DNA from 3 places in the Roseomonas cutis genome. Region 3 is predicted to be linked to each of the others. Evidence: riboswitches for the same ligand, from Rfam matches in the RefSeq annotation. Region 3 holds a riboswitch; each other region holds the start of a gene.
The links. A riboswitch is a leader RNA that binds a small molecule or an ion and turns the genes downstream of it on or off. The one in region 3 is predicted to bind cobalamin.

Region 1 (4,641 bases), 540 kb from region 3:
CCGGAAGCGCCAGACTCCCAGCGGGGACCGGGGCCCGCTTGTGGCCCCGGCAGGGGAGGGTCTGGGAGGGGACAGCGTCCCCTCCCGGTCCGCCGCCCCTTCGGCGCCCTGACGGTCCCGACCGTCAGCGGCCGTCGGCGCGGGCGGCGATCTCGCGGAACCGCCGGCGCACCACCTCGGGCAGGCCCTCCGGGATGGCTGCCGCCGAGGCCAGGGCATCGCCCACCTGGATCAGCATCACCATTCCCATGGCATAGTGCGGGATGCACCTGATGCCGTAGAAGCCCGGCTCGGTGAAGGCGACCTCGATCTCCTCGTTGATCTGGCCCTTGAAGGGCCGTGCCCCGGCCGGCAGCATCTCGGGCATCGAGGCGGCGTTGTGCGTCACGTGGGTGGCGCGGAACCGCACCCGGTCGCCGGGCGCAAGGCGCAGGTAGTCCGGCTCGTACACCATCCCGCCGGTTTCATTGCGGTTCAGCATCCGCACCTCGTACAGCTCGGCCAGGGCGGGCCCGGCGGTGGCGGCAAGCAGCAGGACGGCCGGCAGAAGCGGGCGCATGGACGGCTCCTTCAGGAGAGGGGCTGGAAACGCAGGATCCGCGCCCCGTCGGCGGGATCGGTGAGGACGGTCGCGCGCACGCCGAAGACCTCGCGCAGCCGTTCCACGCCCAGCACCTCGGCCGGGGGACCCAGCGCGACCAGCCGGCCGTGCTGCATCACTGCCACGCGGTCGCAGCCCATGGCCTGGTTCAGGTCGTGCAGCGCCACGACCGTGGTGACGGGCAGCCCGGCCACGAGGCGCAGGATCGCGATCTGGTGGTGGATGTCGAGGTGGTTGGTCGGCTCGTCCAGCAGCAGCACGTGCGGCTGCTGCGCCAGGGCGCGGGCGATGTGGCCCCGCTGCCGCTCGCCGCCCGAGAGCGTCGCCCAGTCGCGCCCGGCGAGCTCCGTCAGCCCCACCGCCGCCAGCGCCCCCGCCACCACCGCCTCGTCCGCCGCCGACCAGGGCCGCAACGCGGAGAGCCAGGGGGTGCGCCCCAGCTCCACCACGTCGCGCAGGGTGATGCGTTCGGCGGTCTCCGCCTGCTGCTCCACGAGGGCGAGGAGCTGCGCCGCCTCGCGCCGGCGCATCCGGGCCAGCGGCCGGCCGAGCAGCCGCACCTGCCCCTCCGTGGGGGCGAGCACGCCCGCGAGCAGGCGCAGCAGGGTGGACTTGCCCGAGCCGTTGGGCCCGATCAGCCCCAGCGTCTCGCCCTCCGCCACGGCGAGGTCCACGCCGCGCAGGATGGCGGCGCCGCGCGTGGACCAGCCCAGGGCCTCGGCCGCCAGGATCACCGCGCCGGCCGCCCGCGCAGCAGGATCACGGCGAAGACGGGGGCGCCCACCAACGCGGTGATCACCCCGATCGGCAGCACCTGGCCGCGCACCAGGGTCCGCGACACCACGTCCGCCGCGATCAGGAACATCGCCCCGATCAGCGCCGAGGCCGGCACCAGCCGCGCGTGCCGCGCGCCCACCAGGAAACGGGCGGCATGCGGGATGACCAGTCCGACGAAGCCGATGGCGCCGACGATGCTGACCATCACGGCGGTGGCGAGCGAGGCGCCGCCCACCAGCAGCACCTGCACCCGCCGCACCGGCACGCCGAGCGAGGCGGCGGAATCGGCGCCGAAGGTGAAGGCGTCCAGCGCGCGGGCGTGCCAGAGGCAGAGCAGCGTCACCGCCAGCGCCACCGGCACGGCCGTGCCGACATTGTCCCAGCGCGCGCCGCTGAGGTTGCCCATCAGCCAGAACATGATGCCGCGCGCCTGCTCGGCGCTGGCGGAGCGGGTGATGATGAAGGCGGTGAGGGCATTGAAGAGCTGCGAGCCCGCGATGCCCGCCAGCACGATCTGCCCGGCGGCGCGCAGCCCCGCCCCGCCGCCCGCGGCGCGCGCGAGGCCGGCGACCAGGGCGAAGGCGAGCAGCGACCCGGCGAAGGCCCCCAGGGAGAGCGACACCGCCCCCGCGCCCACCCCCGCCACCGTCACCAGCACCGCCCCGGTGGAGGCGCCGGCCGAGATGCCCAGCAGGTAGGGGTCGGCCAGCGTGTTGCGCAGCAGCGCCTGCAGGATCACGCCCGAGACGGCGAGGCCCGCGCCGCAACAGCCGGCGACGATGGCGCGCGTCAGGCGGTAGTTCCAGACGATGCCCTGGTCGATGCGGTCGAGCGCGTAGCCGGCCCCGAGCAGGCGGTTGGCCAGGGTCTGCCACACCGTCGCGACGGGGATCGGCGTCTCGCCGATGCAGACCCCCGCCAGGACCGCCGCCGCCAGCAGGGCGGCGATCCAGCCGCCGTGCAGCAGTGCCCGGCCGGCCAGCCGGGCGACGGCCCCTGCCTCGATGGCGCTGCCGCTCAACGCGGGATCCGGGCCATCGCCTCGGTCAGGGCCTCCAGCCCGCCGACCAGCCGGAGGGTCGCCTGCATGGCATGGGCATCGAGGATGACGATGCGGTTCTGCTTCACCGCCTCCATCTCCCGCGTCACCGGGTCGGAGCGCAGGAAGGCGAGCTTCTTCTCGATGTCGTCGGCGGGGAAGCGGCGGCGGTCCATCCGCGCGGCGACGATCACCGAGGGGTTGGCGCGGGCGATGGTTTCCCACCCCACGGTGGGCCACTCCTCGTCCGACTGCACGACGTTGCGGATGCCCAGCGTGCGCATCATGTAGCCAGGGATGCCCTTCTGCCCGGCGACATAGGGGTCGAGATCCAGGTCGGCGGAGGAGAACCAGAACACCGCCGAGGCATCGGGCAGGTTCAGCGCGCGGATGCGGGCGACCGCCGCCGCCTCCCGCGCGCGCAGCCCGGCCACCAGCGCCGTGCCCTGATCCTGCCGGTCCACGATCTGCGCGAGCTGGGCGATGCCCTTGTACAGCGCCTCCGTGCCGAAGGGGGCGGTGCGGGTGCCGTCGGCGCCGACCAGGTTGTTCTTACCCTCGCAATCGGGGGGCATGACGTAGGTGGGGGCGCCCAGCTCGTGGAACTGCTCGCGCGTGCCCACGACGCCCTGCTTGCCGATCATCCACTCGAACTGCGTCCCGACCAGGCCGGGCCGCCTGTTGATGACGGCCTCGAAGCTGGGCGCGTTGTCGGCGATGCGCGGCACGCGGGCGTTCTGCTCGGCGAATTCCGGCAGCACGGCGCTGAACCACAGCGAGGTGCCGGCCATGCGGTCGCCCGCGCCGAGGGCGTAGAGGATCTCGGTCACCGACTGGCCGATGGTGACGATGTTCCGCGGCGCCGCGTCGAAGCGCAGCGTATAGCCGCAATTCTCGACCTGCAGCGGATAGCGCGTCGGCTCAGCGGCTGCGGGCAGCGTCCAGGAGGCAAGGCAGGCAGCCGCGAGCGCGGCGATGCGTGGAAAGGCCATGGGGTCTGTCTCCGGAGGGGCTGCCGGAGGATCGGATAGGGGACGAAGGCGCGGCCCACCCCGCCACACGGGCGGGACGCCGCAGCTGCGCGCGTCGCGAACGGACCATCAGCACCCCTCCCCCGGACACCCCGCCGGCTGGTTCACGCAAGCATGCCGGCAGGTCTCCTGACTGGCGGGTCAGCGCCCGATCCGACCTTCCCAGGGGACGGGCCCCCAGTGGTGTGCGCGGATCAGGCTCGCCGCCTACAGTTGCGGGGGCAGTCCCGGTTCACGTCCCGCGCGTCCTGCGACGCCCGGATCGTGGCGGGTTCCCTATTAATCCCTTTCGGAAACCGACGGGATCGCGCTTAGCGGATGGGGCGCGCGGCGGCAAGCTGGCCCGGCATCGCCCCGTGGGGCCACGCCACCGCCTCCATGCGGGAATCGACGCATCCGCGGCCTTTCCCATTGCCCTGCGGCCGCCGCTTCGCTGGACTTCCCCCGGCGGGTGCGGCACGGCCGCCCCGGAACACAGACCGACCGGAGCGGTGCGCCGCGGCCGGCGCAGGAGGAAGAGCGTCCATGCCCGGCACCCGTTTGACCCGCCGCCTCGCCGCGCGCCTGCTCGGCACCGCCGCGCTGGGGGCGGCCGCCCTGCGGCCCGCGGCGGCCCAGGCCCCCTGGCCCAGCCGGCCGATCCGGCTGGTCGTCCCCTTCGGCGCCGGCACCAGCACGGACATCATGAGCCGGCTGGTCACGCCGCACATGGCGCAGACGCTGGGGCAGCCGATCGTGGTGGAGAACCGCCCCGGCGCCGGCGGCGTGGTGGGCTCCGAGGTGGTCGCGAAGTCGCCGCCCGACGGCCATACGCTGGTGATGGGCTCCATCGCCTCGCATTCGGTGAACGCGTCGCTGATGCCGAACCTGCCCTATGACATCCTGCGCGACTTCACGCCGATCTCGCTGGTCACCACCGCGCCGAACCTGCTGGTGGTGGGGCCGCAGGTGCCGGCGAGGACGCTGCCGGAGTTCATCGCCTGGGCGAAGACGCAGACCAGCGTCACCTTCGCCTCCGCGGGGAACGGCACCTCCTCGCACCTGGCGGGGGAGCTGCTGAAGCTGCGCACGGGCGCCCCGCTGGAGCACGTTCCCTACCGCGCCGCCGCCCAGGCGCTGACGGACGTGGTGGCCGGGCACGTGCCCATGACGATCTACCAGGTGACGGCGCTGCTGCCCTTCGTGCGGGAGGG
Region 2 (4,641 bases), 360 kb from region 3:
GTCATGCCGGCGAAGGGGGTCCAACCGCAGGGCGAGACGATCCAGCTCTCCTCGATGGTGCGGCGGCGCTTCAGGTCCACGAGGGTGAAGTCGGCGTCGTAGCCGGCCGCGATCCGCCCCTTCCCGGTGACGCCGTAGACGCGCGCGGGACCGGCGCACATCAGGTCCACCAGGCGGGCCAGCGACAGGCGACCGGCCGCGACATGGTCCAGCATGATCGGCACCAGGGTCTGCACCCCGGTCAGGCCAGCGGCCGTGGCCGGCCAGGGGCGCTCCTTCGCGGCACGGGGATGCGGCGCGTGGTCGGAGCCGATGCAGTCCACCGTGCCGTCGCGCACGGCGGCCCAGGCCGCCTCCATGTGGCGCGCGTCGCGGATCGGCGGGTTCATCACCGCATAGCCGCCCAGCCGGTCATAGGCATCCGGCGCCACCTGGGTCAGGTGGTTCACCAGCAGCTCGACCGTGGCAAGGTCGCGGTAGTCCTTCACGTAGTCCAGCTCCTCGGCGGTGCTGACGTGCAGGATATGGGCGGGCCGGCCGGTGCGCCGGGACAGCGCCATGAGACGGCGGGTGCCGAGGAAGGCGCATTCGACGTCGCGCCACTCGGCATGCAGGGCGAAGGGCCCACCCGCGGCAAAGAGCGGCTTGCGCTCCTGCAGCCGGTACTCGTCCTCGGAGTGGTAGGCGATGCGGCGCCGGCCGGAGCGCATCACCGCTTCCAGCGAGGCATCGTCCTCGACCAGCAGGTCGCCGGTGGAGGAGCCGGCGAAGACCTTCACGGCGCAGACGCCGGGCTGCACCTCCAGCTCGGCCAGGGCGGCGATGTTCGACTTCGCGGCCCCGACATAGAGGCCCATGTCGCACCAGGCGCGGCCGGCGACGTAGGCGCGCTTGGTGTCCAGCGCGGCTCGGCTGGTCACGGGGGGGGTGGTGTTGGGCATGTCGAACACCGCCGTCAGCCCGCCCAGGATGGCGGCCCGGGTGCCCGTCTCGATGGTCTCCACCGCCGGGTCGCCGGGGTCGCGCAGGTGGACATGGGGGTCGATCAGCCCGGGCAGGACATGCAGCCCGGCGCAGTCGATCACCTCGGCCGCGTCCGCCTGGCGCAGGTCGCCGAGGGCGGCGATGCGGCCGTCACGCACCCCGACATCGGCCGCCTCCTCCCCCCAGGGCAGGACCAGCGTGCCGCCGCGCAGGATCAGGTCGAAGGATGCCATGGCTCGGTGTCTCCGCTGCGGGGTTCCGGGGTTAGACCGGATCGCGACCGGCCGGAAGCGGCCCCGCCCCGGGAAGAGGTGCCGTCCGGACGCGCCGCCCGCCCATCCGTTCGCGGGCAAGCCCTCCATTCGAAGGGAGAGCCCTGGCGGGACAGGCGCAGAATGGCGCCGTCGACAAGGAGCGGCGCATGAGCAGCCCGATGGTCAGCGTTCCGATGAAGAACATGAAGCCACTGCCGCAGGACACGGCGACGACCTGCTGGCTGACCTGCTTCCGGATGATGTTCGCCTGGAAGAACCGCGACCCGGCCGAGATACGCCCGGCCCTGGAGGGGGCGGGCGTGCTGTGGACGGATGCCTGCGAGACGGGGCTGAAGACGCGCGACTACATGAAGGCGGCCAAGGCACTGGGGATGCGGCCCTGGGGGACGGGCACCTCCTGGAGCGCGGCCAGCTTCGCCTCCTTCTGCACCGTCAGCCCCGTCTGGGTGGCAGGCAAGTGGCATGACTACGGCCACAACGTCGTGGTCATCGGCGCCAGCCGCGAGCTGATCCGCTTCATCGACCCCTGGTGGCAGGGGGACAAGGAGGCGGAGATCAAGACCTGGACGGAAAAGCTGTTCGTGAAGGGCGACGCGCCGAACAAGGGGACGGATGCGTACATGGGCTGGATGGGGGCGGTCATGGTCTGGGAGGACGCCATTCCCTACGGCCTCGTACCCGAATGAGGCGCTTGCCTGCCCACTACAGATAAAGATATCCTTATATTGCGTTGGTCCCGCGCGAGCGGGCGCAAGAGGGAACGCCGTGCGGCCGGGGAGACCCGGCCCAGTCGGCGGCTGCCCCCGCAACTGTCGGCGGCGAGCCGGCGGTCCACCCGCGTCCTTCTCCCGCCATGGCGGCGGGGGGGCGCGCGCCACTGGGAGCCTCGTGCCCCGGGAAGGCGGGACCGCGCGGCCATGACCCGCAAGCCAGGAGACCTGCCGGCGCGAGGCACCCCCAACGGCCCGGGGCGGGGTGAACCCGGGCGAGGACATGACGCATGCGCTTCTCCCCCACGGGAACCAACCTCGGCTTCCCCAGGATCGGCCGGCACCGCGAGCTGAAGACGGCGCTGGAGCAGCACTGGTCCGGCACGCTGGACGAGGCGGGGCTGCGCGCCGCCGCCGCCGGGCTGCGCCACCGGCACTGGGCGCTGCAGAAGGAGGCGGGGATCGGCCTGGTCCCGTGCAACGACTTCTCCTTCTACGACCACGTGCTCGACACCGCCTGCGCCATGGGCGCCATCCCGCCCGGCTATGGCTGGCGACCGGGCGAGGCCGTGTCGCTCGACACCTATTTCGCCCTGGCGCGCGGCGGGCGCGGCACGGCCACGCCGGCCTGCTGCCCCGGGCACGATCATGGCGGCATGTCCGGGGCGGGCGTGCCGGCGCTGGAGATGACGAAGTGGTTCGACACCAACTACCACTACCTGGTGCCGGTCTTCGCCCGCGGACAGGAGTTCGCACCGACCGGCTTCCCCGCCGTGGACGCGTTCCGCGAGGCGCGGGACGCGGGCTTCGAGGCCCGGCCGGTGCTGCTCGGCCCCGTCTCCTTCCTTCTCCTGGGCAAGATGGCCGAGGGCGCGGGCGACCCGCTTGACCTCCTGCCCGGCCTGCTGCCCGCCTATGCCGAGACGCTGCGCCGGCTGGAGCGCGAGGGCGCGCGCCAGGTACAGGTGGACGAGCCGTGCCTGGTGCTCGACCTGCCCGATGCCGCCCGCGCCGCCTATGCCACGGCCTATGCGGGGCTGGCCGCCGCGGCACCTTCGCTCTCCCTGCTGGTCGCCACCTATTTCGGCGGGCTGCGCGACAACCTCGACACGGCGCTGCGCCTGCCGGTCTCCGGGCTGCACCTCGACCTCGTCCGCGCCCCGGAGCAGTTGGCGCCGGCGCTGAAGGGCGCGCCCGCCCGCATGGCGCTTTCGCTGGGCGTGGTGGACGGGCGCAACATCTGGCGCAGCGACCTGTCCCATGCCCTCGCCCTGCTGCGCCAGGCCACGGCCGCCCGGCGTCCGGAAGCGGTCCTGGTCGCCCCCTCCTGCTCCCTGCTGCACGTCCCCGTGGATCTGGAGACCGAGACCTCCCTCGATCCCGAGCTGCGCGGCTGGATGAGCTTCGCGCGGCAGAAGCTGGAAGAGGTGGCGATCCTCGCCCGCGGGCTGTACGAGGGCCCCGGCGTCATCGCCGCCGCGATCGCGGAGAGCGATTCGCGCCAGGCGCAGCGGCGCGCCTCCGCCCGGCTGCACGACCCGAGGGTCGCGGCGCGGCTGGCCGCGGGGACGGCGGCCGATGCGCGGCGCGCCTCGGCCTTCCCGGCACGGCAGGCGGCCCAGCATGCGCGGCTCGGCCTGCCGCGCTTCCCCACCACCACCATCGGCTCCTTTCCCCAGACCGCCGAAATCCGGGCCGCGCGCGCCGCGCTGAAGCGCAGGGCCAGCACCGTGGAGGAGTACGACGCCTTCATCGCCGCCCGGACGGAAGCCGCCGTGCGTTGGCAGGAGGAGGCCGGGCTCGACATGCTGGTGCACGGCGAGTTCGAGCGGAACGACATGGTGGAGCACTTTGCCGAGTTCTTGGACGGCTACGCCTTCACGAGGAACGGCTGGGTGCAGTCCTACGGCTCGCGCTGCGTGAAGCCGCCGGTGATCTATGGCGACGTCTCCCGCCCCGGCCCGATGACGGTGCGCTGGAGCGCCTTCGCGCAGTCGCTGACCGCGCGCCCGGTGAAGGGGATGCTGACCGGCCCGGTCACGATGATGCAGTGGGCCTTCGTGCGCGACGACATCCCCGCCGCGACCGTGCGCCGCCAGATCGCCTATGCGCTGCGCGACGAGGTGGCCGACCTGGAAGCCGCCGGCATCGCCGCGGTGCAGATCGACGAGCCGGCCATCCGGGAGGGCCTGCCGCTGCGCCACGCGGACCGCGACGCCTACCTGCGCGACGCGGTGGAGTGTTTCCGCATCACCGCCTCCGCCGTGCGGGACGAGACGCAGATCCACACCCACATGTGCTACTCGGAGTTCAACGACATCATCGAATCCATCGCGGCGATGGATGCCGACGTGATCTCGATCGAGACGGCGCGCTCGCGCATGGAACTCCTCGCCGCCTTCGCGGCGTTCGACTACCCGAACGAGATCGGTCCGGGCGTCTGGGATATCCACTCCCCGCGCGTCCCCTCCACCGAGGAAATGCGGCGCCTGCTGGACATCGCGGCGCAGCGCATCCCCGCCGACCGACTCTGGGTCAATCCGGATTGCGGGCTGAAGACCCGGCAATGGGAGGAGGTGCGACCGGCCATCGCCAACATGGTGGCTGCGGCGCAGGCCCTGCGCGCCACGGCGGCCTGATCCCGACGGCGGGATGACCGGATCGGTCGTACC
Region 3 (4,641 bases):
CAGCAGGTGCGAGCGGTACAGCACCACCGCCGCCACGGGCCGCCCCGCCTCGTCGGGGTCCGGGGTGCCGAGCGCGACCTCCCCGCCCTCGGGCAGCGGTTCCGGAGGCGGGGCGTCGTCCGGCCCCGCGCCCGCGAGATGCGCCATCAGCCGCAGCGCCGCGTCCATGTTGGCCGGCCCGCCCTGGCGGAAATACCCGTCCAGCCGGTCCAGCGCCGCCGCATCGAGCGTGGAGAGGTCGCGCAGCCGCGCATCCTCGCGCCCGTCCCCGGGCAGCAGGGCCAGCGCGATCCCCTCCCGCCGGCACAGCGCCGCGACCTCCTCGGCGCCGTAGCGCCAGTAGTCCAGCCCGCCCAGCAGCCGCACCACGATGCAGCGCGCGCGCGCGACCACCGCCTCGGCGTAGAGGTCGACCGACATCGGGTGCCGCAGCCGCGCGAGGCTCGCCAGCCGCAGCCCCGGCCGCCGCCTCTGCGGTCCCCTGGGCGCCATCGCCTCCCACGCCGCCGCGGCCGCGCCGAGGTCGCTGTCCGAGAAGGAGAGCAGCACGCAGGGCGCGGGCGTCTGGCCCAGATCGGCAGCCGCCTCCGCCGCGTCCAGCTCCCGGACCTCCCGGACCAGCAGGTGCAATGCCGCCTGTCTCCTGTTGCTCGGGAAGAAGGCGCCGCCTTCTCCCCGATATCCCTCACCCGCCCAAAGGGGGGACAAGGAGCAGAGCCCCTGGACCCCCTTTCACGGACGCCGGATCACGCCGGGGAGCATCGTTCCCCGGCGACGGCGGCGTCCACGCGCGTGACCTGCCAGACCAACTCCGCCCGCATCCGATCCCGCGGACTCCCGCCGGGGTCCGGGGGCCGGCCCGCCCCCGGTGGAGGGGGCATCGGGGGCTCGACGCATTGCGTCGAGGCCGAAGGCTGCGACGCCTCCCCCGGGGAACGCGAGCCTAGGCCGTCGCCAGCGCCGTCTCCACCGCCGCCCGGTCCAGTCCCGTCTGGCCGATCACCACCACATGCCCCTCGCGGGCCTCGCCCGGCTTCCAGGCCCGGTCGTATTCGTGGCGGAAGCGGGTGCCGACGCCCTGGACCAACAGGCGCATGGGCTTGCCGCGCACGGCGACGAAGCCCTTCATCCGCAGCACGTCGTGGGCCTCGGCCACCGCGCGCAGCCGCTCGACCAACGCCTCGGGCGAGGCAGCCTCGGGCAGCGGCACGGCGAAGCTGGTGAAGTCGTCATGCTCGTGCTCGCCATCCACCGCGTCGTGGCAGGAGGGACGGGCGGCGAGGTCGTCCTCGGCCGCCGCATCCAGGCCCAGCAGCACGGCCGGGTCCACGCGGCCCTCGCGGGTCGGCACCACCTTCACGGCGCGGGGGAGCTGGGCGGCGATCTCGGCGCGCAGGCGGGTGGCCTCGTGCTCGTCCAGCAGGTCGGACTTGTTCAGCACCACCAGGTCGGCCGCCGAGAGCTGGTCGCCGAACACCTCGGCCAGCGGGTTGTCATGCTCCAGCGAGGGGTCCGCCGCGCGCTGTGCCGCCACCGCCTCCGGGTCGTCGGCGAAGCGGCCGGTCAGCGCGGCGGGGCCGTCCACCACCGTCACCACCCCATCCACCGTGACGCGCGAGCGGATGCCCGGCCAGCCGAAGGCCTTGAGCAGCGGCTTGGGGAGCGCCAGGCCGGAGGTCTCGATCAGGATGTGCTCGGGCGGCTCCGGCCGGTCCAGCAGCGCCGTCATGGTCGGGATGAAGTCGTCGGCGACGGTGCAGCAGAGACAGCCGTTCGACAGCTCCACGATGCTGTCCTCGGCGCAGCCCGGGATGCCGCAGGCGCGGAGGAGGTCGCCGTCGATGCCCAGCTCGCCGAACTCGTTGACGATCACGGCGATGCGGCGGCCGTTCGCGTGTTCCAGCAGGTGGCGCACCAGCGTCGTCTTCCCCGCGCCGAGGAAGCCGGTGACGATGGTGGCCGGGGTGCGGGCGGCGGGGGGCTGGGTCGCGGGGGCGCTCATGCGGCGGTCTCCGGAAGAAGGGGCAACGGGGCAGACAGGGCGGGGATGCGGCCGAGGACGACGTGCCGCAGCGAGGCGGGCCGGCGCGAGGGCAGCACCGCCCCGCTGGCCGAGGCGGCATAGGCCGCGCCATAGGTGACCAGGTCCCCGGCCAGGTCCGGCGTCAGCCGGCCGAGGAGATAGCCCCACTTCCCCGCCCCCTGCATGGCGGCGGCACAGCCATGGTCGCAGGCGGCGAGGCAGGTGGCCGCGCGCAGCGTCACGGGCGGCCCGGGGTGGGCGGCCAGCGCCGCCGCCACCGCATCGTGCAGCCGGCGGCCGGGCGTCGCCTCGTCCCCGGCGGGCGCGCCGGTGCCGGCGCGGCAGGTGACGCAGACATGCAGGCAGGGAAGCGCCCCCGTTGCCGGTGCGTCGGGGGGTGCCGCATCGGCGGGCGCGCCGGGCGGGGTCGTGGCATCCATCGGCTGTCCCTGGCGGCCCTTCCGCGCCGGACCCTTCGGTCCGGCATGCTGTCACGGGATGCCGACCGCCCCCGCACCCCGGCGCGTGGGTCGTTCCCGGTCGCGGGGTCCTTCGCCCACGGCCGCGACGCCGCGATCCGGGGCACCCCGCCCGGCCGCGCGATCCAGTGGGATGGCAGGTCTCCTGGCTCGCGGATCGAACGCGCCCGGCGGCCTTCCCGGGGTCGGGGACCCCAGTGGCGTCTCGGCCGGGCGCTCTCCGCCTACAGTTGCGGGGGCAGCGGCGGCCTGGGGGCCCGAGCCCCGCACCGCCTTCCCTTTTCACCCCCCTTGCGGAGGGACCATCCGCCGGGAGCTAGGCGGCGGCGGACGCCGCTTGTCAACCGGCAGCGCCGCCCTTGCGGAGCCAGAGGCGGGTGGTGCCATCCTCCCCCGGCGCCGAGGCCAGGACGGCATGCCCCTGCTCCTCGGCCGTGCGCGGGACGTTGCGCAGGGGCTCCTCGCCCCGCAGCACGACCAGCAGCACCTGGCCAGGCTCCATCCGGTCCAGGGCCAGACGCGTGCGGACGAAGGTCATGGGGCAGATGTCCCTCCGGATATCCAGTGTTGCGTCATGCGCGATGTCTTCGGAATGTTCGATCTTCGACACGGCATTTCCTGTTGTGCTGGCCTGGGACTGTACTAGCTAACCCTGGACTTGCCGCGCTGGCCGCATGTCCTGGATTCCGTGGCCCATGGCCCTGTTGCATTGAGGAGAACGACTTTGGCGGAACCGCAGGATGATGGCGCGACGACCGATGGGATACTGGGCCTGACCGCGAAGATCGTCGCCGCGCACGTCTCGAACAACACGGTCCACAGCGCGGAACTGCCCGTCCTTATCACCGAGGTGCATCGCGCCCTGCTCGGCCTCGGCCGGCCGCCCGAGGCCGAGCCGGCCGTGCGGCCCGAGCCCGCCGTGCCGGTGAGGAAGAGCATCACCTCGGAGTACCTGGTCTGCCTCGAGGACGGGAAGAAGCTGAAGATGCTCAAGCGGCATCTCAAGACCGCCTACGGCATGACGCCCGAGCAGTACCGCGAGCGCTGGGGCCTGCCGGCCGACTACCCGATGGTCGCGCCCAGCTACGCCGAGCACCGCTCCTCCCTCGCCAAGCGCAGCGGCCTCGGCACCCGCTCGCGCAGCGCCCGGACCGCTCAGGGCTAGGCGCCGGGGTTGGCGCCGGGGTTGGCGGCAGGGGGGGAGGGGGCGCGCCATGTTTGCCGCCGGGGGCCGCGCCCGGCTAGTGTCGGCCCATAGCGCCTCTCCGGACGTCCGCCGTCGGCTGTCCCGGACAGGGGCCAGGTATAGAACCAGGACGCATGGACGCACGCCCCGACCCCTCCCGCATCGAGCGCCTCTGCGTGGAGCGCGGTCTCAAGATGACCGGCCAGCGCCGGCTGATCGCGCGCGTGCTGAGCGAGGCGCATGACCATCCGGATGTCGAGGAGGTCTATCGCCGCGCCCTGGCGCTCGACGCCAAGGTCTCCATCGCCACCGTCTACCGCACCGTCCGGCTGCTGGAGGAGAAGGGCATCCTCGAGCGCCACGACTTCGGCGGCGGCCGGGCGCGCTACGAGCCCACCGAGCACGGCCACCACCACTACCACCTGATCGACGTCGACAGCGGCAAGGTCATCGAGTTCGAGGAGCCGGCGCACGAGGCCCTGGCGCAGGAGATCGCGGCCCGGCTCGGCTTCTCCCTGGTCGGCCACCGGCTGGAGCTGTTCGGCCGCCGGCCGGAGGCCGGTGCGCCGGCCATGCTGCCGCGCAGCCGGGCGAAGCCGGGCGAGGAGGAATGACCCTGCCCCGCGAGGGCGACACCGTCGCGGGGGCCGGGCTTCCAGGCGGCGCGGCCCTGCTCCCCTCCTCCCTGGACCCCGGCGGGGCGGGGTTCGGCGAGCTGCGCTCCGGCACGCTGGGGGTGCGAATCGCCGAGCACCACTGGGAGATCACCGCCGCCCAGGTCCTGCGCTGGCGGGTCTTCTACGACGAGATGGGGGCGAAGCCGCTGCCCGGCGCGACGCCGGGACTGGATGCGGATGAGTTCGACGCGGTGGCGGACCATCTTCTGGTGGTGGACCATGCGCTGGGCGAGGGGCCGGAATCCGTCGTCGGCACCTATCGCCTGATCCGGCAGG

Region 1: linked by a shared signal. The riboswitch ahead of LPC08_RS19935 (ABC transporter substrate-binding protein) and the one ahead of LPC08_RS17530 (DUF1636 domain-containing protein) in region 3 are both predicted to bind cobalamin.
Region 2: linked by a shared signal. The riboswitch ahead of metE (5-methyltetrahydropteroyltriglutamate--homocysteine S-methyltransferase) and the one ahead of LPC08_RS17530 (DUF1636 domain-containing protein) in region 3 are both predicted to bind cobalamin.

What each region holds. Positions count from the first base shown of each region.
Region 1 is NZ_CP087719.1:4,378,261-4,382,901, forward strand. Features, by position in the region: gene LPC08_RS19920 (pseudoazurin) at 125-559, opposite strand; gene LPC08_RS19925 (ABC transporter ATP-binding protein) at 571-1,335, opposite strand; gene LPC08_RS19930 (FecCD family ABC transporter permease) at 1,332-2,399, opposite strand; gene LPC08_RS19935 (ABC transporter substrate-binding protein) at 2,396-3,409, opposite strand; cobalamin riboswitch at 3,551-3,764, opposite strand; gene LPC08_RS19940 (Bug family tripartite tricarboxylate transporter substrate binding protein) at 3,974-4,641, shown strand, end outside.
Region 2 is NZ_CP087719.1:4,201,347-4,205,987, forward strand. Features, by position in the region: gene LPC08_RS19100 (dihydroorotase) at 1-1,217, opposite strand, end outside; gene LPC08_RS19105 (papain-like cysteine protease family protein) at 1,406-1,945, shown strand; cobalamin riboswitch at 1,974-2,219, shown strand; gene metE (5-methyltetrahydropteroyltriglutamate--homocysteine S-methyltransferase) at 2,260-4,608, shown strand.
Region 3 is NZ_CP087719.1:3,836,481-3,841,121, reverse strand. Features, by position in the region: gene cobN (cobaltochelatase subunit CobN) at 1-630, opposite strand, end outside; gene cobW (cobalamin biosynthesis protein CobW) at 944-2,002, opposite strand; gene LPC08_RS17530 (DUF1636 domain-containing protein) at 1,999-2,463, opposite strand; cobalamin riboswitch at 2,621-2,824, opposite strand; gene LPC08_RS17525 (sulfurtransferase TusA family protein) at 2,843-3,040, opposite strand; gene LPC08_RS17520 (Ros/MucR family transcriptional regulator) at 3,227-3,667, shown strand; gene LPC08_RS17515 (Fur family transcriptional regulator) at 3,823-4,302, shown strand; gene LPC08_RS17510 (GNAT family N-acetyltransferase) at 4,299-4,641, shown strand, end outside.